Regions from separate parts of the Ruegeria sp. B10 genome, predicted to be linked through region 2. Evidence: riboswitches for the same ligand, from Rfam matches in the RefSeq annotation. Region 2 holds a riboswitch; each other region holds the start of a gene.
The links. A riboswitch is a leader RNA that binds a small molecule or an ion and turns the genes downstream of it on or off. The one in region 2 is predicted to bind cobalamin.

Region 1 (7,013 bases), on a different contig from region 2:
CGTGCGCGATATCCTGCGGGGAGATTGCGACTACATGTTGACCGGAAACGCGCCGGAGGACCCGCGATATGTGTTCGAAGGAGGGGACTATGATCCCATCCTCAAACACAATATGCGCAGCCGGGTGAATGTGGCGATGAAGGTTCTGGGCCGCACGATCGGGTCGTTGAATTGTTCATCCCAAAAGCTTGATTTCTATGATGAACAGGCCGTCGAACAAGTTCGCAATATTGCCGACATTCTGGCCCCGTATTTCTACGCTCTGCGTGCGAATGAACAGGCTCGGCGCGAGGCGATCATGCGGACCGAGGTGCAGGCGCGGGAAGAGGGGCTGCGGCTTGGGGCCCTCAGCCTGACAGACGCGCTAGAATTGGAACGCCAACGGATTGGGATGGATCTGCACGATCAGACTCTGGCCGACATGACGCGGATCAGCCGGGATTTGGAGCGGTGCGAAACGCCTCAGGACTTGGATGGGCTGCGCAGCAGTATGAGGAACTGCATTCAGGGCCTGCGTGAAATCATCGACACCTCGATTCCATCCCTGCTGGAGCTGTTCGGCTTTCAGCATGCCGTACGGACCCATCTTGAACGCGCGATTGACCCGGATGAAGGGGTCGAGATTGACGTTCGTGACCTGTCCGGCGGGATGGTCGACCGGCTGCCGCAAACCAAGCGCATCGCCTTGTTCCGTATCGCACAAGAGGCCATCAACAACGCGGTCCGGCACGCCTCGGCCAGTCGGATCGAGGTCGAGATTGTATGTCAGGACGGGCTGCGTCTTCGCGTGCGGGACAATGGGCGCAGCATGGGAGCGATTGAAATCCGGCAGGCCTCGGGCGGGCTGACGCATATGCGCACCCGCGCCCGGCTGATCGCGGCGCAGTTTGAGATCCGCTACAATAGCGGGACCGAGATTACGGTCTGCCTACCGGCTTCTGAATGCCCGAAAACCGAGGTGTTGGCATGAAGGTTCTGCTGGTCGAAGACGACGCCATGCATGCGAATTACCTGCGAGAGTTGGTTCAGGATGCCTTGCCTGAGGTGACCGATCTGAGCCTCGCCTCGAACGGTCGGGAAGGGGAGGAACAAGCCCGACAGAATGGAGTTGAGGCCATTGTCATGGACCTGCGCATGAAAGAGCGCAATGGGATTGAGGCCGCGCGCACGATTTGGTCGGAACGCCCCGCGACCCGCATTCTGTTTTGGTCCAACTATTCTGACGAGGCCTATCTGCGCGGCATTGCGCGGATCGTTCCGAAAGAGGCCGCCTATGGTTATGTTTTGAAGACGGCCAGCCCCTCACGAATGCATCTGGCCCTGCGCGCCGTTCTGATCGAGGCGCAGATCATGGTGGACCGGGAAATCCACCAGATCCAACGCGAACAGAGCCGCTCGGGTGAGGCGCTGACGGAGGTTGAGTTGGCAATCCTATCCGATCTCGCCCTTGGTTTGCCCGATAAGACCATCGCGCTGCGTCGCAAGCTGGCCCTGAGGACGGTCCAGAACCGACTGCTGTCGATCTATGAAAAGCTGGATGTGGGTGATCTGCCGGTGGATGGCAGCGATATCGCAATCAACAAGCGTGTCCGGGCGGTTTCAAAGGCCATGACTTCTCAGATACTGAACCGTGAGAGCATCTTTTCGGCGGAAAAAGAGCTGGGGAGCTGGCTTGAACGTCGGCAAAACCTGGCATGAAAGCCCAGCTAGTCAGACCGTGAGGATTTGAACAGGTAGAGGAATACAAACAGCGACCCGATCGAGGTTGTGACGATCCCCACCGGCAGCTCCTGCGGGGCCAGAAGTAGCCGGGACAGAATGTCTGAAAGTGTCAGCAGGATGGCCCCGACGACGGCGGATGTGATCAAGAGATTGCGGTGGAGCGTTCCGGCGATGCCTCGGGCGATATGCGGAACCATCAGGCCAACAAACCCGATCACGCCTGCCACCGATACAAAGCTGGCAGTGGCCAAGGCCGCGACCAGAAACATCCGGAATCGCAGGCCTTGTACTGGAATGCCCAGCGTCGAGGCCGTGAAATCCCCCGTCAGAAGCGCGTCGAGCCAGCGGCTGCGATAGAGGGAATAGCCTAGGATCAGGGTCAGCCCTAGCACGACAAGTGGAAAGGTCTCCCACCGGGCCAGACCAAGGCCGCCTAGCATCCAGAAAATGACGGAATGCGCGGCGCGGCTGTCGCCCGCGAAAATCAGATAGTTGGTGATGGCCGAAAACAGGAAAGATACAGCCAGGCCTGCAAGGATCAGCTTTTCCGGAGCGCTGGTGCGCAGGCTTTGAACCAGGGCCAGAACAATGCCGGAAGCGATCAGGCCTCCGCAAAAGGCCGCAAGTGGCAGGGTCCAGATGCCCAGAACATCGCCTGTCACAGTGATGACCAGAACGGCACCTGCAGCGGCCCCGGACGAGAGGCCAAACAAAAACGGGTCAGCCAGATCATTGCGCGTTGTCGTCTGTAAAACGACCCCGACAACACCCAGCCCGGCCCCAATCACAGCCGCAAACAACGCGCGGGGCAGGCGCAGGTCAAAGACGATCCGGTGCAGAGGGGACATGTCGCCCTCAGTCACGCCAGTACCCAGCCCAATCGCGGTGAAAACCTCGGCCAAGGGGATCGGGGTGGTGCCGTAGATCGTCGACAGCAGCAAAAGGGCGGTCAGAATGACCGCCCCCAGCAGGACCGCTTGGCCCGTTTTCGTCATCTCAACTGTTTCCCCGGTGCATCGCCGTTGCCATCTTCTCGATCGCTTCGATGTTTGCCGGTCCCGGTGTCAGCTCTTCGTAACGCAGGCCGATCCAGCGCTCGTTCTTGACTGCATCGGTCTGCGACATCACCGGGTGTTCCTGCAGGAACTTGAAGGTATCCGCCGCGCCGTTGCCGGTTTGATAGTCCAGCAGGACAAGGAATTCGGGGTTCGAGGCGGCGACAGCCTCCCACGAGGTGCGGCCCCAGCTAGTGTCCATGTCATGGGTAACGTTGACGCCGCCAGCCGCTGCGATCATCGCGTCGGGAATGGCATATTTGCCTGCGGTAAAGGGCGCATCGGCCGGGCCGTCCAGCAGGAAGACACGGGGTTTTTCCAGATCGGCGGTTTTGGCTTCGATTGCGGCCAGTTGGTCTTTCCAGCCCGAGACCAGCGCGTTCGCCTTGTCTTCGACCTGCATGACAGTGCCCAGACGCAGTACGTCATCAAACAGCAGGTCCATGCTGGCTTCGGGGCGGTCTTTGTTCAGGTGGATGCAGCTTTCGGTCAGCACCATGGTCTTGATGCCAAAGGGCTCTAGCGTGTCTGGGGTTACATCACCTCCGGGCTTCATGCCGTAATACCAACCGGCGAAGAACATGTCGGGTTCAACCGCGACGAGGTTCTCGACCGTCGGGTATTTCGGAGCGAGTTCGGGAATGTCACCGCGTTGCGCGTCGAAATCGGGGCTGGTCTTGTACCAGCCAGTGATGCCAGTCAGACCAACGATGCTGTCCTGAAGACCCAGTGCAAAGGCCATGTCGGTCATGTTCATGTCATGAACTACGATCCGCTCGGGCTTGGTGTCGAACACCAAAGGTTCACCGCAATTGTCGACGGTGATCTCTTGCGCGGCAGCGCTACCCGCCAGTGCGCTTAGTACCGCAGCGGACAAGAGTTTCAGTTTCATCAATCTCTCCTGTTAAGATGAAAGCTTTCGTTTTCGGATGTCCAGCGCGGGGATCACGCGTCCTTCGTGCTGGAAACACAAATAGTCAACACCAAAAGTCTCGCGCACGCGGTCTGGCGTAAGAACCTCGGCGACCGGGCCGAAGGCCGTCAGCTGCGCGTTCTTCATCAGGGCCACGTGGCTGGCGAATTCGGGGATCATGACCAGATCGTGGACGATCATCACAACCGTCACGCCCAACTCGGCCACCAGAGACAGCATGTGCCCTTTGGCATCCGGGTCCAGATGGTTGGTCGGCTCATCCAGAAACAGCAGCGAGGGGTTCTGCGCCAAAGCCCGTGCGATATGGGCGCGCTGACGCTCTCCGCCGGACAGTTTTGCCATCTGTTTACCAGCCAGATGGGACAGTTCGGTGGTGTCTAATACGCGCTGCAGGTCCGTTTTAAGAGCTTCGGCGGATTTGTCGGCCCTGATCGGGATTTGTCCAAGGGCCACATAATCGCGCAGTTGCAGCCGCCCGTCGGGTATTTCCTGCTGGCCGACAACGGCAATCCGTCTGGCCCGTTCCAGCGACGACAGTTTCCGCAGGCTTTGACCTTGAATACGCACATCACCTAGCGCCAGCTTTGCGACCCCGCACAAGAGGTTGAGAAGCGTCGTTTTGCCCGCCCCGTTCGGGCCAGCAACGGCCAATATCGCGCCTTCCTCAAGCGTGAACGAGGTGTCGCGCAGCAGAACATCGCCGTTCAGGGCGTAGTATTCCAGATTTTCAGCGACCAGAAAGCTCATGCCGTATCCTCCGGTGGCAGGCAGGGCATGCGCGACAGGGTTTTGGCATAGAGCGCCAAAGGACGGGTCGAGGCGCTGGTCCAACCATCCTCGCTAGCCCGGAACTGATGGGCGAACTCGGCCAAAGCGTTCAGATCGGCAGGGGATTGAATATCGCCAAACAGATATTGCGCCTTGCCCTTGGCCTGCAGCCCGACCGTCATTGGTCGGTCGCAACCGGCCATACAGTCGATCAGACGTGTCGAGAACCCCTCGGGCAGCTGGTCGTCCAGCGCTTCTTTTGCCTCATGCGAAGGGATCGGCCCTTTGCAGGTGCCGCATATCAGGACGAAATGATCAGCCATGGCACGCGTTGCCGACTTGAACAAAAGCCGATTGAAGGCAAAAGCCATGAGTTGCATCAGCACGCAGATGTGCCATCGAGCCTCCTTCCGGGACACCCCGCCCCGGGTTGGTTAAACTGTGATGGCAGGTCTCCTGACTTGCGGGTCATTGCTCGGCCAACCTTCCCGACCTTTGGGGCCAGTGGTTTTGTGGCGTCGCTCTCCGCTTACAGTTGCGGGGGCAGTCACGGCATTGGCCCTTGGGCCGCACCGTATTCCCATTTTCATCCCTCAGACACAGGCCGTCGGGAACCATCCAGAGCAGCTAGTCTGCTCACGCTCCTATTGTCAAGCACAGGAATCGCGCTAGCGGACCACACGCAGGATCGGCCTGCGCGCGGGTTGGCCCGGTCCGACGCCATTTGTCGGGAACTGGCTAGCCAGGGTCAAACCGGCCTGTATCAGATGGGCGTCCGGATAGCCTCCGGTCAATTCGTTCAAGGCATCGCGCGCCGCCGGAGTTTCGTCGCGGCGCATGTGGTGCAGCATCCGGAGCAGGGCGCGTTCGTCACATGTCAGTTCTTGCCGTGTTTCAACACAAAGCGGGTCGTTGAAGGCTAACCCACTAGGCCGGATGTGTAGCGTGGCCTTGATGACTTTGAAAACCAGATGCGCCAGAACCAGCCCCTGATCGCGCCCCCAACGTTCGGTTGCGACCGAAAAGGCATGTTGCCACGCCTGCGTTTCCGGCTGTGTTAAGCTTAGGATGAAGTGCCGCATGACAGGCAGCAAACCGCGTTCGAAACCGTCAAATTCGACGCGGGGCAATGTGTGGTCAAATGCTGAGGGTTTCATGCGCGTTCCCTATTGGGTTTGGGGGCTTGTGCGACCAAAGGGTGGACGTTTTGCGGAAGGGTGTTTGGGTCAACCGGCGTTTCAGGAAACGTTGATGCAGCGCGGACGGAAAAGCTGAGATCAGCCTCGATCGCCTGCCTCAGTTTTGGTTTCAATGCGCAGCCATGGCGGCTGGCAACGGCGTCCATGGCCAACAGATCTGCGAGGGATTTTCGCATGTCAGGTTATCTTTCGGTCGCAAAAAATGGGACCGGGCGATGATTCCAACGAAATCTGACTGGGTCAGCTGTTAACTGACAAAAACAGTCGGGAAGTACAAGCGCGAAATTCTCAATGAAGTTAGTAGTCGGCAACCAACAGGAAATCCGGCGCTGCATCTTCTTCGATTGTTGCAAAGCGTGGGATCGGGTCTTCGAATACGTTGTCCGTTCGGTCGTCATTCACGGTAGAGACTTCGCCAATCAAGCAATCCCCACCTTCCGCCCAGAAGGCGTGCCAGATGCCGGGCATCAAGGTCACGCTCTGGCCTGGCTTCAGGCGCAGATGCTTTCCGGGCTGTATGGTGACAGGGCAGGCATCGCTTGGAACGGTGACCGCGTTGTCGCGGTCGATACCGCCATCGGGGTCCGACGCATAGATTTCCATAACTAGATCGCCGCCCCCACGGTTGATGATGTCCTCGGCTTTGACGATATGGCGATGCATCGGCGATAGCTGTTTGTCGCGAGAGATCAGCAGTTTTTCGGCATAGAGCATACCGCGCCCTCGACTCAGATCACTCACGTTGCCGTTACGCAGGGTGAACAGGAACAACCCAAGCTCATCGAAATTGCCTTGACCGTAGTCGGTGATATCCCAGCCTAGCCCATGGGCACGGATGCTGTAGGCATCGTCGCTACGCATCTGCTCAGGCGTCCAATCTGCGAAAGGTGGCAGAACGGCACCAAATGAACTGATAAATGCCTGGGCTTCGGTCTTGATACGGTTGATTTCGGATCGTTTCATCTCGGACTCTTCGTAAGGCTATAATTCATGCGACCAAGGCGGGTTGGCTCCGGCACGCGAGACGGTTACGGCAGCCACCTCTGCGCCCAAGGTCAAAGCGTCGCTTAGCGCATCCGGGGACATTGCTTTCATGCCGGGCTTTGTCAGTTGGCCAGCCCGTTCCAGCGAGGCCAGAACCCCTGCATTGAACGTGTCCCCCGCGCCGACCGTATCAACAACTTGCACCGGTTTGACAGGGACTGAGACCACCGTGCCGTTGGCCAGATAACCCGAGGCACCCTCACTCCCACGGGTGACGATGACGGCGGAGGGGCCTGCTTGAAACAGCAAAGGGACTTTCTGATCGTGGCCTTCCGGGCCGGGGATGATCCA
Region 2 (7,013 bases):
AGATGATGAAACTGTCCATCATCGCCATCCGCTTGAGTGTCTTGCGCCAAGGCAGCCGGGATATCACCAGCAGAGACAGCGCGATCATCAGCGCCGCCGCAAGGGCGGGCAGGGAGGATAGGGAGACCACAACGACCGCAAACAAAACGGACATGACGACGCGGACGCGCGGATCAAGCGCGGTGATCAACCCCCGTTGACCGATCGTGCCAGCCTCGGCCAGTGTCCGCTCCTGTGGTTCCAGTACGTGTGCCATCAGCCTGCCAGTTTCCTCCGCGCCGCGAGGTAGAAGCCCAGCCCGAACAGGCCAAAGATGTAACCGATGCCGCCTAGAATGGTCTGTAGGTCGTTATGTTCACGATAGGCGGCGATTTCCCGGCGTAGAGGGCGTATTTCGTCGCGGACCGCTGCTGCGATGGCCTGACGCTCTTCTTCGCTGAGAGAGGCCATTGTGACGCCCTCCGAGGCGGGCGTAGGCGTGGGTGACGCTGCAGGCTTGTTCTGGATGGCGACGCCCATGATCTTGGCAACGTCATCGGCGGGCATGGTGACCTCGGCCACGTGACCGGCGCCGAGGTCGGCAAAGAAGGTATGGGCGACGGCTGTGGTGGGCGTGTAGATGAAGAACCCGTCTGCGTTGGTCGTGGCCCGGCCCAGCTCGACCCCGTTTGGATCGGTCACGACAACCTCGGTATCGGTCGCCATGGTGCCGTTGGAGAAGCCGATTTCCCCTTCGATCGCATCGCCGGATGCAAAAACACCGGCAATCACCTTATGGGCCAGCGCGGGTAGAGGGGCCGCGCATAGGGCCAGGATGAGGGCAAGCTGTCTCATGTGGCGGGCCTTGTCAGAAATAGTTCGGGTTTGACCTTTCGCGCCAGAAGGACTGCAAATCCGGTCAGGACGGCCTCGATGACCATCACAGGGATATGGGCAAAGAAGACCAGCCTGGCGGCGGGGAGGAATTCGTCCCCTGACAGGGCCAGTGAGATACCCACCATGACGGTCGTGGCTGCAATGGCAAAGGCGCCGCCAATGCCGCCCCAAATTGCGCCATGAACAGGCGAACCACGCCCGATCAAGGGGCGGAACAATAAACCAGCCAAAACGGCCGGAAAAGCGATGTTGAGCGTGTTGATCCCCAGTACCGTCAGCCCGCCGAAGCCGAAGAAAACGGCTTGCAGGAGCAGACCCACAAACAAGGACGGGAAGGCGGCCCAGCCGAGCAGAAGCCCGGCCAGACCGTTGAGGATCAGATGCACCGACGACGGCCCGATCGGCACGTGGATCAGAGAGGCCACGAAGAAACTGGCCGCTAGCACCCCTGCTGTGGGGATGCGGTCCAGATGCAGCGACCTGAGGCCCATTGCCACCCCACCAGCGGCGGCAATAGCGCCGCCGATGACGACCGGGTTAGACAGGGCTCCGTCGACGATGTGCATCGGGGGTTACTCCATGTCCCAGGCGCGGATCCAGATCACCGCGTCCTGGCTCAGCTCTTTGCCTTCATGTTCGGTTTCCGGACCAGCGCCCAGGGCGGCAAAACCCCAGTAACCAGCTTTCGGAACACCGAAGGAGAAATAGCCATTGGCGTCGGAAATGGCGACAACAGCACCTCCGGGCATCGGCGAAACGGTAGGCTCGGACGAAGCTTGGCTGTCAAAGCTGGGCTTGGCGGCCATGTATTCGATCTCGATCTCAGCGCCGGCAACCGGTTCGCCATTTGCCAGAACCTGACCGGTGAAGGTCGAGCCTGCGATGATGTTGTAGGGCTTGTTCAGAGGCACGATCTCGGTCGCCAGACCCGCGGGGTTCATCCAGTCGGTCGGCAGTTCGTTGCGGTTCAGGAACGCCTTCGTGATCTGTTGGATATAGATATCCTCGGCCTCTTCGTAATAGGGCTGAGGCACCGTGACCATCACGTAGTCGCCCGAACGCTTGACCGGAACAGATCCCTGAAAGGCCGCGCCTTCGTTTTCGGGGCTCGAAAACCGGATGGGCTCCAGCGTGTCCAGCAGGTCGGTCTTTTCGCCATTGTGGATCACGTAGAATTCCTGCGGCTTTTCCAGATCCATGACATGGCCGTTTTCTAACGGGTGCCAGAAGATCAGCTTGACCGGCACGTCGCCCGGCGCTTCGATCAGCGTGTCGGTGGTGTATTCCAGCAGAAAATGTGCGTGCGCCATCGCTGGAATCGCCAGCGCAGCCGCAGCCGTGCAAAATAGTTTCTTCACAAGGTCTTTCCTTCGTCCTTCGTGCCAACCCCGGCACGCTTTCTTTTTTGACATCGGGGAGAACGGGACCACGTACCCAAAATGAGGGTATCGGCCCAATGCACACCCCGGCATCGGTGACACACCCCTTCCGAGGGTGCATGTCCGGCAGGTCTCCTGACTTGCGGGTCAAAGCATGGGGCTGGCCTTCCCGGGTGGAACCCAGTGGCTTGTCAGCCCTGCTCTCCGCCTACAGTTGCGGGGGCAGTTGCGGCATTGGGTGGATTTGAATTCCCCGCACCGCATTCCCTTTTCTCCGGGCGAACCCGGAACCGGACATGAAGACGCTGATGACAGAGATTCCCATTACCGGTCAATCTCTATTTAAGACTGTAGCGATAACATCTTTTCGATAGGATCGGATGTTCCCGTTCCAACCGCTGGGTATTGAAGGCACGCGTGCAAGCGACGACCAGAGAATGCGCGCGTTTACAACGCAATCTGGACATCAGAATCAGATGGATGCATCCTGTGCGGCGTCAGACTCCGGCGTAGCGCGCTTGTGTTCGGCGCCCTATTCCCCACAAACCCCGGAGGCCCAATGTCTGAGATCAAACAAGGCGACACCGTTCGCATCCACTATACTGGCACGCTGCTGGACGAGACCGTGTTTGACAGCTCAGACGGGCGCGATCCGTTAGAGTTCGTTGTTGGTTCGGGCCAGATCATACCCGGCCTGGACAGTGCGATGCCAGGACTGGCGGTTGGTGACAAGAAGCGGGTCGAGATTGCCTGTGTCGACGCCTATGGCCCGATCAACCCGGCGATGCGGCAGGACATCCCGCGTGAGGGTATTCCGGATGATATCCCACTAGAGCCGGGAACCCAGTTGCAGATGCAAACCCCCGATGGTCAGGCGCTGCCGGTAACGGTTGTCGAGGCGAACGAGGCCACGGTGACGCTGGACGCCAATCACCCACTGGCCGGGCAGGACCTGATCTTCGATATTGAGGTTGTCTCGGTGAACTGAAGGCTTGAGGTCTTAGCCCCAAAGCCCGTCAAGCGCTGCACGGACCTGCGGTTGCGTGAAGAACACGAACAACACCAGCAATGTGGTCAGCGTCAAAAGCAGAACACGGGCGCGGGGGCTTAGGAACCCCGTCTTCCGTTTGGTCTGGGTGCCACGCGTATTGCTGGCAAGGATCTGGTCAGTTTTGCTCATGCCCATATCCCTGACGCCGAAAGATGGTCAAATCTTGGCGGCGTCTGGGAAAGATATGGTCACATGAAATCCGGCTGTGGCATTCCAAGCACGTGGAAACCGCCATCCACTCTGATGATCTCGCCCGAGGTGCAAGCCCCCGCATCCGAGGTCAGGTAAACCGCTGTGCCGCCAACGGCCTCTAGCGTAGCGTTCGAGCGCATCGGCGCATTCTGGTCGCAGAACTTGTAGGTCTTGCGCGCACCGCCAATTGCAGCCCCGGCCAGGGTCTTCATCGGACCGGGCGAAATCGCGTTCACGCGGATGCCCTCTGGGCCGAGATCGTTGGCCAGATACCGTGTTGCCGATTCCAGCGCGGCTTTGGCAACGCCCATGACGTTGTAATTCGGAACCACACGATTCGAGCCTTGGTAGGTCAGCGTCAGTAGTGAGCCGCCATTGTCCTTCATCAGCGGATAGGCGCGGCGGGCGACCTCGATGAATGAATAGGCCGACACATCCATCGAATGCTTGAAATTTGCGCGTGTGGTGTTCAGGAACCGGCCTGTCAGCTCGTTCTTGTCCGAATAGGCAATCGCATGAACAACAAAGTCGATGGTGGGCCAGCGTTCGCCCAACTCGCCAAAAGCGCGGTCCAGCGAGGCGTCATCGGTGACATCCGCGTCGACCATGAAATCGCTTCCCAAGCTTTCGGCCAATGGCTGCAGACGCTTCCCGAACGCGTCGCCCTGATAGGTGAAGGCCAGCTCAGCCCCGGCTTCATGCATCGCTTTCGAGATACCCCAGGCAATCGACCGGTCATTGGCGACACCCATGATAAGGCCGCGTTTCCCTTTTAGAACTTCCGACATCTCGTTCACCCGTTATACTTTGACAGGATCATGGATCCGTTTGTGCCGCCAAAGCCGAAGCTGTTGGTCATGACCGAATCCAAACCTGCATTTTCAACCACTTGAGTTGCAATTTCACCGGGCTGGATGCCTTCGGCTAGTGTGTCGACATTGATCGACGGTGTTATGAAATCATTGTCCAGCATGAGCAGGCAGAAGATCGCCTCCAGCGCGCCGGCCGCGCCTTGTGCGTGCCCGGTCATCGACTTGGTGGATGAGATCGGCGGCACGTTGCTTTCGCCGAAGATGCGACGCACGGCTTCAACTTCGCCCACATCTCCGACCGGGGTCGAGGTGCCGTGCGCGTTGATGTAACCAACCTTGCGGCCTTCGGGCAGAGTCGACAGAGCCAGACGCATCGCGCGCTCACCGCCTTCACCGGACGGGGCTACCATGTCATGGCCGTCCGAGGTCGCAGCATAGCCGGTCACCTCGGCGTAGATCTTGGCACCGCGAGCCAGCGCATGGTCCAGATCCTCAAGCACGACAATGCCGCCGCCACCCGAGATCACGAAGCCGTCGCGGTCCTGATCGAACGCGCGCGATGCTTTCTGCGGAGTGTCGTTATACTTCGACGACATCGCGCCCATCGCGTCGAACAGGCAAGACAGGGTCCAGTCCAGCTCTTCACCGCCGCCTGCGAACATCACGTCCTGCTTGCCCAGCATGATCTGTTCCGCCGCGTTGCCGATGCAATGCAGCGAGGTCGAGCAGGCTGAGGTAATCGAGTAGTTGATACCCTTGATCTTGTAGGCGGTGGCAAGGTTCGCAGAAATCGTGGAGCACATGCATTTCGGCACGGCAAAAGGCCCGATCCGCTTGGTCGCGCCGTTCTTCAGCACCGTCTGATGCGCGGTCAGCATCGCGCTGGTGGACGGCCCGCCGGATCCGGCAACCAGTCCGGTGCGCGGATTGACGACCTGTTCCTCGGTCAGCCCGGAATCGGCAATCGCCTGTCCCATCGCGATATGCGCATAGGCTGCACCCGGCCCCATGAAACGCAGGGTGCGTTTGTCCACGTGTTCCGACACGTCGATCTTAAGCGACCCGGCGATCTGGCTGCGAAAGCCATGTTCGACCATCTGCTCATTGGCCTCGATGCCGGATTTACCTGCTTTGAGCGAGGCGAGAACCTCTTCGGCATTGTTCCCGATTGAGGAGACGATCCCCAAACCGGTGACGACGACGCGACGCATATGCGTTCTCCTGTGTTCCGTTCCTGTTGGCGTAATGTCCGCTGGTGTCAGCTTTCGGACAGTGCAACCTTCATATCTTTGACTTGGTAAATTACTTCACCATCCGCTTCGACACGGCCATCCGCGACCCCCATGGTCAGACGGCGTGTTTGTACGGCTTTGGTAAAATCAACATAATAGGTCAGCATCTTACGGTCCGGGCGGACCATGCCGGTCAGTTTGACTTCGCCCACGCCCAGGGCGTATCCGCGCCCCTGCCAGCCGCGCCAGCCCAGGTTGAAGCCCGTCAGCTGCCACAGGCCATCCAGACCCAAGCAGCCCGGCATGATCGGGTTGCCGGGGAAGTGGCAGTCAAAGAACCAAAGATCAGGCGTGATGTCGAATTCCGCGACAACATGGCCTTTGCCATGGGCGCCTCCGTCACCTGAAACATCGGTGATCCGGTCCATCATCAGCATCGGAGGGGCAGGCAACTGCGCATTGCCGGGGCCAAAAAGTTCGCCTCGCGCGCATTTCAGCAGATCCTCTTTGTCAAAACTGCTTGGGAATTGGGCCATTCTTGCCGCCTCTTCTGCCTTGGGTCCGTTCATTACATTTGGCCTCACCTAGCACCCGTATGCAAGGTCCTGCAAGAGCAGTGGCCGGATGATGTTGCGACCTAGCGGTCTTTGCGAATGAATTTCATTTGAAATTGGCATCCCTGCGCCCCTATATATATAAGCAGCAAAAATGGGTATCGGATTCATGACACCTCAGAGCCGTAAGATAGCTACAGACTGGTTGGAGAGCGCCGGATTGCGCCCGACGCGACAGCGTGTTGCGCTGGCCGAGTTGCTTGTGGGCGATGGTCGTCACCGGCATGTCACAGCGGAAAGCCTGTTTGACTCGGCCAAGACCAAGGGCGACGCCGTGTCGCTTGCGACCGTCTACAATACGCTGCGAGCGTTCTGCGATGCGGGCGTGCTGCAAGAGATCACGGTGGATGGGTCGAAAAGCTATTTTGACACCAACACCCATGATCACCCGCATTTCTATTGGGAAGACGAAAGCCGGCTGAGTGACGCTCCGTCCGAAGAGTTGGTGATCCAGCGCCTCCCGCAGGCACCGGAAGGGGTCGAGATCGCCTCGGTCGACGTAGTTATCCGTCTTCGCAAGAAACCTCAGGTCTAGTTTCGGACAGCGCATCAAACAGGATACGTTCCGCTGAGGCCAATGTGGTTTCGACGGGGCCAGTTCCGTGGCGCGCCAAGACGACAGGTTCAGCAGCGCCCTTGTCCAAGACTGGCAGGCGGGTCAGCATTCGATTGTCGTAACTCATCGAATTGTTGGGGCTGGCGTAGCTGATTGCGATTCCTTCCCCATGAGCTGCTAGGCTGCGCTGAATCTCAAGCGTAGCGGCCCTATGGGCGACCGTTGGGTTCAGACCCTTGCGCCGAAACAGGTTAAGGACATGCTGCGCAGACAACCCTTCTTTTGACAGGATCAGGGGTTG
Region 3 (7,013 bases), on a different contig from region 2:
CCTGAACCAGCGGATGCGCCGAGGCCTCTTCTTTCAGAGCCAGTTCCGCTTTATCGCGGATTTCGGCGATCGTCGGAGCGTCGCCATCCGATACAATGGAAACCGCCCATCTGTTGCCAGTCCAACGTTGCAGGGCTGATCCCAGCCGTGGTGCAAGATCGGTCGGAGCTTGCGACGATGGTGTGAATTCGATCCGTCCTGGCTGGTAAGAGACCAGCCGCACGCCGTTTTCGACCTCGACCAGAAGCTTGACGTCTCGGTTGTTCCGGATCAGCTCGACCACATGTTCGAAACTTGGGTATCGCGCCAGTGCCGTCTGTGTATCTTGCGCCAAGGCGGCGACGGGTCCGCCGCCGGACCCGCGTGGCGCAGGGGCGTAGCTTGTAGCGGCGCGGGCTTCGACCGGGGCCGCGCCGTTGCTTTGAATGGGCATCCCACCACCAGGTCCGCCGTTGAGGGGCGGAGGTGTATCCTGCAGCCGTTTGATCAACTCTTCCGGGCTGGGCAAATCAGCCACGTGAGTCAGTCGGATCACAGCCATTTCGGCAGCCATCATGGCGTTCGGGGCGGCTGAGACCTCCTCAAGCGCCTTCAACAGCATCTGCCACATCCGAGTCAGTACCCGCATGGGGAGGGCATCGGCCATTTGCTGGCCGCGGGCGCGTTCATCCGGGGAAACAGTGGGGTCTTCTGCTGCGTCCGGGGTGATCTTCACGACCGAGACCCAATGAGTGATCTCAGCCAGATCACGCAGCACGGCCAGTGGATCAGCCCCCTCGGCATATTGGCCACCAAGCTCGGTCAACGCCCCTGCAGCATCGCCCCGCAGTATCATGTCCATGAGGTCCAGAACCCGGCCACGATCCGCCAGGCCCAGCATCGCGCGTACTTGATCTGCCGTCGTCTCTCCGGCCCCGTGTGAGATCGCCTGATCCAGTAATGAGGTGGCGTCGCGGGCAGATCCCTCAGCAGCGCGAGTGATCAGCGCCAACGCGTCCTCGGCAATCTCAGCACTCTCAGCTGAGGCGATCTTGCGCAGCAGGCCGATCATATCCTCGGGTTCGATCCGGCGCAGGTCGAAGCGTTGGCAGCGCGACAGAACCGTGACGGGAACCTTGCGGATCTCGGTTGTGGCGAAGATGAACTTCACATGCGCCGGCGGCTCCTCGAGCGTCTTGAGCAGCGCGTTGAAGGCGCTGGTCGACAGCATGTGGACCTCATCGATGATGTAGATCTTGTAGCGGGCCGAGGCTGCGCGGTAGCGAACACTGTCGATAATCTCGCGAATATCATTCACGCCGGTGCGGCTGGCGGCGTCCATCTCCATTACGTCGACATGACGGCCCTCCATGATGGCGACGCAGTGCTCACATTGGCCGCAAGGCTCGGTCGTGGGTCCGCCAGTTCCGTCCGGTCCGATGCAGTTCATGCCTTTCGCAATGATCCGTGCGGTCGTGGTTTTACCGGTTCCGCGAATGCCTGTCATGACAAAGGCTTGCGCGATGCGATCCGCCTCGAACGCGTTTTTGAGCGTGCGGACCATCGCATCCTGACCCACCAGATCGGCAAAGGTTTCCGGGCGGTATTTTCGGGCGAGAACCTGATAGGCGGGGCTGTCTGAGTCGGTCATGTCTGCTCTGGCGGATTCGGAACGTCACCGCAGCGTAGAGGCCTGCGCCGCCCGCGTCCACATGAGTTGAAGAACGATTTTGTTTTGGAAACCGGCGCGTCAGGGGTACACTCTGCAGATTGTGAATCAAGCCTAAAGTCAGGATCAACGCTTCCGGGGGGATGCTGTCATGACGAATTTGGTCATTCATGCTTTGCAAGTGGGCGGGGGCACACTTGCCCTAACGTCGATGCCGGGAAAGGGCGGCGACTATGCAGGCGACCTTGAAACGATTGGAGATTGGAGGCCGGGGCTCGTGCTTTCGATGACAACCGAGGCCGAGCTGGTCCAGTTTGGAGCCCGCGATTTTGGCCGCGACGTTCAGGGGCGCGCCAGCCGCTGGGTGCATCTGCCGATTCAGGATTTCGGCGTGCCACCGTCAGAGGTTGATGCGCAATGGCCCGATGTTAGTGCCGCGGCGCGGCAGGCTTTGTCTGGCGGAGGGCGCGTGCTTGTCCATTGTCAGGGCGGATGTGGTCGCTCTGGCATGGTGGTGCTGAGGTTGATGATCGAATGCGGCGAGGCTCCAACCCAAGCGCTGGATCGGTTGCGCAAGCTACGCCCCTGCGCGGTCGAAACCGATGCGCAGAAGCACTGGGCCACCTTGCCCGCCCGAGCTTTGGCAGACTCCTAAGCCGACAGTTGCAGTTCCGCCGGGGTCGTTTTGCGCGGCGCAATCACTGATGCCTCGAGCATGGCGCAGGGCAGGGATGTCATCGCTGCGCTAGGCAGGCTGCTCGTTTCGGTTCCGAACATAAGGTCGGCGTAGCGATGGAGGGTCTCGCTGTCGGCATTAGGGTCCGCTCCGCAATAGACCCGCACCCGAGACTGGCTGGCCCGAAACCGGGCGTGGCAGCCGTCCGTGCAATGGGTCAGGTCGCTGCTGCCTTCGATTTCGAAATCCGATGTGGTCGCCGGACCGGCTTGGTCCAGTGCGTCAACCATCGAACGCGCCAGCCGTGCCAATGCAGGGCAAGTCTTGCCGGTATGTTGGCAGATGGTTGCTGAGAACCTATGTGTCTTCGTCTTCCAGATCATCCTGCGCCCTCCGCGCGGTGGACAGGGGCTGGGATCAGGTGGGGCAGATAGGGTCTGTCACGGCCTGCCCGGACACCCCGCCCGAGTTTGGGTTATGTTGACGATGGCAGGTCTCCTGACTTGCGGGTCATCGCTTTGCCGACCTTCCCGGCCTTTCGGCCAGTGGCTCTTCGACATCGCTCACCGCTTACAGTTGCGGGGGCAGTCGCGGATTTGGTTCGTCCCGAGCAAGCCGGGGAAAACCGCACCGTGTTCCCTTTTCATCCCGACTTCTTGTGAAAGCCGGGAACCATCGAACCATCGCTAGCGTTCATAACCATTCTGAGTCAAGTTGAACTTTCTGCGCTGCGGAAAGACGATCCGCAAAGTGGACGCGTGGTCAAGCGGGATCGCAGTTGACTTGCATGGGCTGTCTGGGGTCAAGTTGCAATGTGAACTCATCAGTTCAGTTTTCCACCGAGGATGCCCATGTTGGATGCAAACCAAACAGTGCTGATCGAAGATGTTCAGATCCCGGTGGGGGATGGTGCCCTGTCCGGGCGGATCTACCGGCCCGTGGCGCAGCCCGAAACCGTAGTGGTGGTCAACAGCGCGACAGGGGTTCCGCGAGACTACTACAAGCATTTCGCACAATGGTTGGCCTCGGATCGTGATATCGCCTGTCTGATCTACGACTACCGGGAATTCGGGCATTCGAAATCGGGCCCACAGCGTCGGTCGAAGATTTCGATGGCCGATTGGGCGTTGCAGGACATGCCCGCCGCGCGGGCCGAGATGCGCCGACGGTTCCCGCTGTCGCAGCAATGGTCAGTTGGTCATTCGCTTGGAGGGATGCTGGGGCCAGTGCAGCCGGATATCGACAAGATTGATCGCATGATCTGCGTCTGTTCTGGCCTTGTGAAGTTGGGCGATCATCCTTGGCCGTACCGCGCTCTGGCCGGGTTGTTCTGGTATGGGCATGTGCCTCTGGTCGTGAGCGGCCTGGGGTATTTGCCGGGCAAGGCACTTGGGTTTGGAACAGACCTACCGCCTAAGGTCTATTGGCAATGGCGCAAATGGTGCACCGCGCCGCAAAGCTATCTGCCCGAGATCGGAGACACACTGCCGCAAGCTACGTGGCAGGATGCTGACGTTCCCGTCGACCTTTTTGCCTTCACAGATGATGAGATGGTCCCAGAAGCTGCCGTTTGGCGGTTGGCCGAGCTTTATGGTCCAAAAGCACGCCGTCACCTGTTGTCACCGGAAGAGTTTGGTGTTCGGGAGATCGGCCATATCGGTGTGTTTGCCCGCCGAAATGCGGTGCTCTGGCCACGATTGATCGCTTGATGGGGGGCGCCGGCGGACCGACGCCCCTTTTTCAGCCCGTGTTTCAATCGCCGCGCCGCGCGGATTTTCCGTGCATCGCAGATCGGACCATCTTGCCGAAAGCCTTGTCGCGTGCCCGCGCCTCGGCCACGGTCTCAGAGTTGCGCTGATCCTCGCGCCTCAGCTTGCGCCAGCGTTCCAACCGATCTGCATCCAGTGTGCCTGCTTCAATCGCCGCCTGCACAGCGCAACCGGGCTCGGCCTCATGCTGGCAATCCGAGAACCGGCAGGTTTGGGCCAGCTCCAGAATGTCCGAGAACACTTCGTCCACCCCGTCCTGCGCGTCGAGCAGGCGCAGGGCGCGCATGCCGGGGGTGTCGACCAGCCAACCGCCATTTTGCATCGGATGTAAGGCGCGAGACGTCGTGGTGTGGCGGCCTCGGGCGTCATCCTCGCGGATTGTGGCTGTTGCCTGATCCTGCCCGGTCATTCCGTTGGCGAGCGTTGTTTTGCCAACCCCGGATGACCCGACCAAAGCCGCTGTCTGACTCGCCGGACACCATGCCAGAACCTGCTGCAGGTCTAACGCTTCATGCGCGTTGACCGTCAGGACTGTCAAAAACGGTGCCAGCGCTTCGGCCTGCTTGGCGTAGGCTGCGGGGTCCGAGCAGCTATCTGCTTTGGTCAGGACCACGACAGGATAGCAGCCCGCCTGATGCGCCAGTGCCAGATACCGTTCGAGCCGGGGCACATTGAAATCCGCATTGCACGAGCTGACGATGAACAGCACGTCAACATTGGCTGCGATCAGTTGCGCCTCGGCTCCGGTTCCGGCAGCACGGCGTTGCAACAGGCTGCGCCGGTCAAGCAGATGCTGAACGCGATTCTTGTCATCGGCCAGCACCCAATCGCCAACCGTAAAATCGCCAGTGGAATGACCAGGGGCCAACAGAGGCATTTCACCGGTCTCGTTCATCCCGACCAGACGGTCCCGGTGAACGGCGGTGATACGAAAAGGCATGAATTGTGCGTGCGCCGCGTGCTGTGCGGCGAAGTGAGAGGACCATCCCAGGTCTGAAAGAGTAAAAGACATTGGTTTGCCTGTGTTCAGATATAGCAATCCCATCGGATGGCAGACGCGCATCCGTTGGTGATGTGTTCAGGCAATCGGAGAGTTGGGTTTAGAACCGATCTGCCCGAAGGGTGTTTGCTACAATCATAAAGCCCTCCTGCGGCTGATGGTTTATACAAAGTGAGAGGTTGGACATCGACCCAAGCGGGGCTCGTTGTGGCTGCTTCCTTCCGGACCTGACCAGGTTGGCGAGGCGCTCGCCCGCGCCAACCTCTCAAGGCCTGATATAGGGAAGCGATGTGAAAATGACAACCCGTCACAAGGTCAGTCGTATCCTTTCAAAGCCCTCGGCATCAGGCTCCAGCAATTCTGGGGAATATTCGCTCAGCTCGGGCAAAAACTTCAACGCTCCGCTGCCGGTTCTGAGGATCGTGTGCGCACCATTTAGCGGAGCGAAGGAGAACGGGTAAGGAGCCTGATCCAGAGGGTCTGCGGGTAGGTGATCTGACAGGTAGTCGCGTAGTATCTCTTTGATATCCCTAGACGGCAGCGGAATGGTCCGGGCCTTGTCAACGAAAGGGAAATGCCCACCGCCGCTGGCGCGATAGTTGTTGAGGGCGACCACAAAGCTCTGGTCGTCGCGGATTGTTTGCCCGTCAAAGCATAGATTGCAGATGCGCTGGGCGGTTGGATCGCTCAGGGTGCCGTTGCTGTCGAACCGCGCCGGGCTGGACAGGTCGATTTGATAGTTGATGCCAAACACAACGTCAAAGTTATGCCCCGCCCGGCGGGAATCGGTTAGCTCGGTTTGGGTGTCTGGGTGGATCTGGTTGAAAAAACTTGCCGACATCTCAAGCCATTCCCGCAATTGTGCGCCGGTGATTTCGACGGCCCGCAACTCGTTGGGAAAGACATGCAGGTCAGCGACGTGACGCAGGCAAATCTTGCCTACAGGCACGTCTGTGTAGTTCCTCGGCCCGGCGCGTCCGCCGAATTTGTAAGGAGACACTGCTGATAGAAGCGGCACTGCAGCGAAGGCGGTGCCGTGCAGGAACGGGCGCAAACCCGCTGCTTGCGCCGCCGCCACCAGGGCGAGCCCGCGATCCGGAGCGCAGAAGCAGAAATAGCTGTGCAGGCTCTGCGTGGTATAGCTGACAGGTTCGGCCATCATCTTGCGCGTGGCCAGATGAGCGGGCTTAAACAGGTTGCTCAGGTCCTTGTCTTCGACCTCATCGGCAGTGGCGACCAGGTTGCAGTGGTGATCGGTGATCTGCCAGCGCCCCTCGGGTGCCTTGGTCAGGTGCAGGTCTATGACCCCCAGAAAAGACCCAGCAGACCCGGCCATGACCACAGGTGTGCCGTGGACCAGACCATTTTCGGCATCAACGCCGTCTAGCCCATGATGGGCCACGCTGGGTAGTATCAGGTGCGTGTGACCGGCAACAATCGCATCAATTTCTTCAATCGCGGCAAGGGGGATGACGGCGTTCTCAAGCCCCGGCTGAGATACCGAATGCTCCAACCCCGAATGCGCCAGAGTGACGACCAGATCGCAGTCCTGCGCACGCAACGCCTCAGCCGTTCTTCGGGCGGCGGTCAGGATATCCTCGGCAACGACCTTGTCTTTCAGGTGATGCGCCTCCCACATCGTGGTTTGAGGCGGAAGCACTGACAATACGCCGATTCGGATCGTTTCTTCCTGCGCAATGGACCGAGTCAGAACGACACTGCGCAGCCAGGGCTGCCGATCGTCCACATGGGTCAGATTGCTGCAAATCACGGGGCAAGGGGCTTGGCCTATGACGCGTTCAAGCACATCCAGTCCGAACCCGAAATCATGATTGCCCAAGCCGATCGCGTCATATTCTAGCGCCTTGAAGGCCTGCATCATCGGGTGCGGGCCCTCGTTTTCCACCGCCCAGTCCCCAA

Region 1: linked by a shared signal. The riboswitch ahead of ACR0J4_RS14765 (DUF1636 family protein) and the one ahead of ACR0J4_RS05685 (DUF4198 domain-containing protein) in region 2 are both predicted to bind cobalamin.
Region 3: linked by a shared signal. The riboswitch ahead of ACR0J4_RS22520 (hypothetical protein) and the one ahead of ACR0J4_RS05685 (DUF4198 domain-containing protein) in region 2 are both predicted to bind cobalamin.

The regions. Positions count from the first base shown of each region.
Region 1 is NZ_JBQFVP010000010.1:41,919-48,931, reverse strand. It holds gene ACR0J4_RS14790 (ATP-binding protein) at 1-970, shown strand, start outside; gene ACR0J4_RS14785 (response regulator transcription factor) at 943-1,698, shown strand; gene ACR0J4_RS14780 (FecCD family ABC transporter permease) at 1,707-2,717, opposite strand; gene ACR0J4_RS14775 (ABC transporter substrate-binding protein) at 2,719-3,669, opposite strand; gene ACR0J4_RS14770 (ABC transporter ATP-binding protein) at 3,682-4,458, opposite strand; gene ACR0J4_RS14765 (DUF1636 family protein) at 4,455-4,802, opposite strand; cobalamin riboswitch at 4,909-5,113, opposite strand; gene ACR0J4_RS14760 (hypothetical protein) at 5,148-5,636, opposite strand; gene ACR0J4_RS14755 (hypothetical protein) at 5,633-5,854, opposite strand; gene ACR0J4_RS14750 (D-lyxose/D-mannose family sugar isomerase) at 5,976-6,641, opposite strand; gene ACR0J4_RS14745 (carbohydrate kinase family protein) at 6,660-7,013, opposite strand, start outside.
Region 2 is NZ_JBQFVP010000003.1:253,272-260,284, reverse strand. It holds gene cbiQ (cobalt ECF transporter T component CbiQ) at 1-256, opposite strand, end outside; gene ACR0J4_RS05695 (cobalt ABC transporter permease) at 256-834, opposite strand; gene cbiM (cobalt transporter CbiM) at 831-1,442, opposite strand; gene ACR0J4_RS05685 (DUF4198 domain-containing protein) at 1,449-2,234, opposite strand; cobalamin riboswitch at 2,364-2,565, opposite strand; gene ACR0J4_RS05680 (FKBP-type peptidyl-prolyl cis-trans isomerase) at 2,815-3,243, shown strand; gene ACR0J4_RS05675 (hypothetical protein) at 3,256-3,435, opposite strand; gene ACR0J4_RS05670 (enoyl-ACP reductase FabI) at 3,495-4,286, opposite strand; gene fabB (beta-ketoacyl-ACP synthase I) at 4,292-5,521, opposite strand; gene fabA (bifunctional 3-hydroxydecanoyl-ACP dehydratase/trans-2-decenoyl-ACP isomerase) at 5,569-6,078, opposite strand; gene irrA (iron response transcriptional regulator IrrA) at 6,266-6,691, shown strand; gene ACR0J4_RS05650 (LysR family transcriptional regulator) at 6,660-7,013, opposite strand, start outside.
Region 3 is NZ_JBQFVP010000023.1:44,935-51,947, reverse strand. It holds gene ACR0J4_RS22530 (DNA polymerase III subunit gamma/tau) at 1-1,630, opposite strand, end outside; gene ACR0J4_RS22525 (phosphatase domain-containing protein) at 1,800-2,303, shown strand; gene ACR0J4_RS22520 (hypothetical protein) at 2,300-2,707, opposite strand; cobalamin riboswitch at 2,796-3,015, opposite strand; gene ACR0J4_RS22515 (alpha/beta fold hydrolase) at 3,176-4,033, shown strand; gene rsgA (ribosome small subunit-dependent GTPase A) at 4,077-5,105, opposite strand; RNA gene ffs (signal recognition particle sRNA small type) at 5,263-5,361, opposite strand; gene ACR0J4_RS22500 (bifunctional 2',3'-cyclic-nucleotide 2'-phosphodiesterase/3'-nucleotidase) at 5,401-7,013, opposite strand, start outside.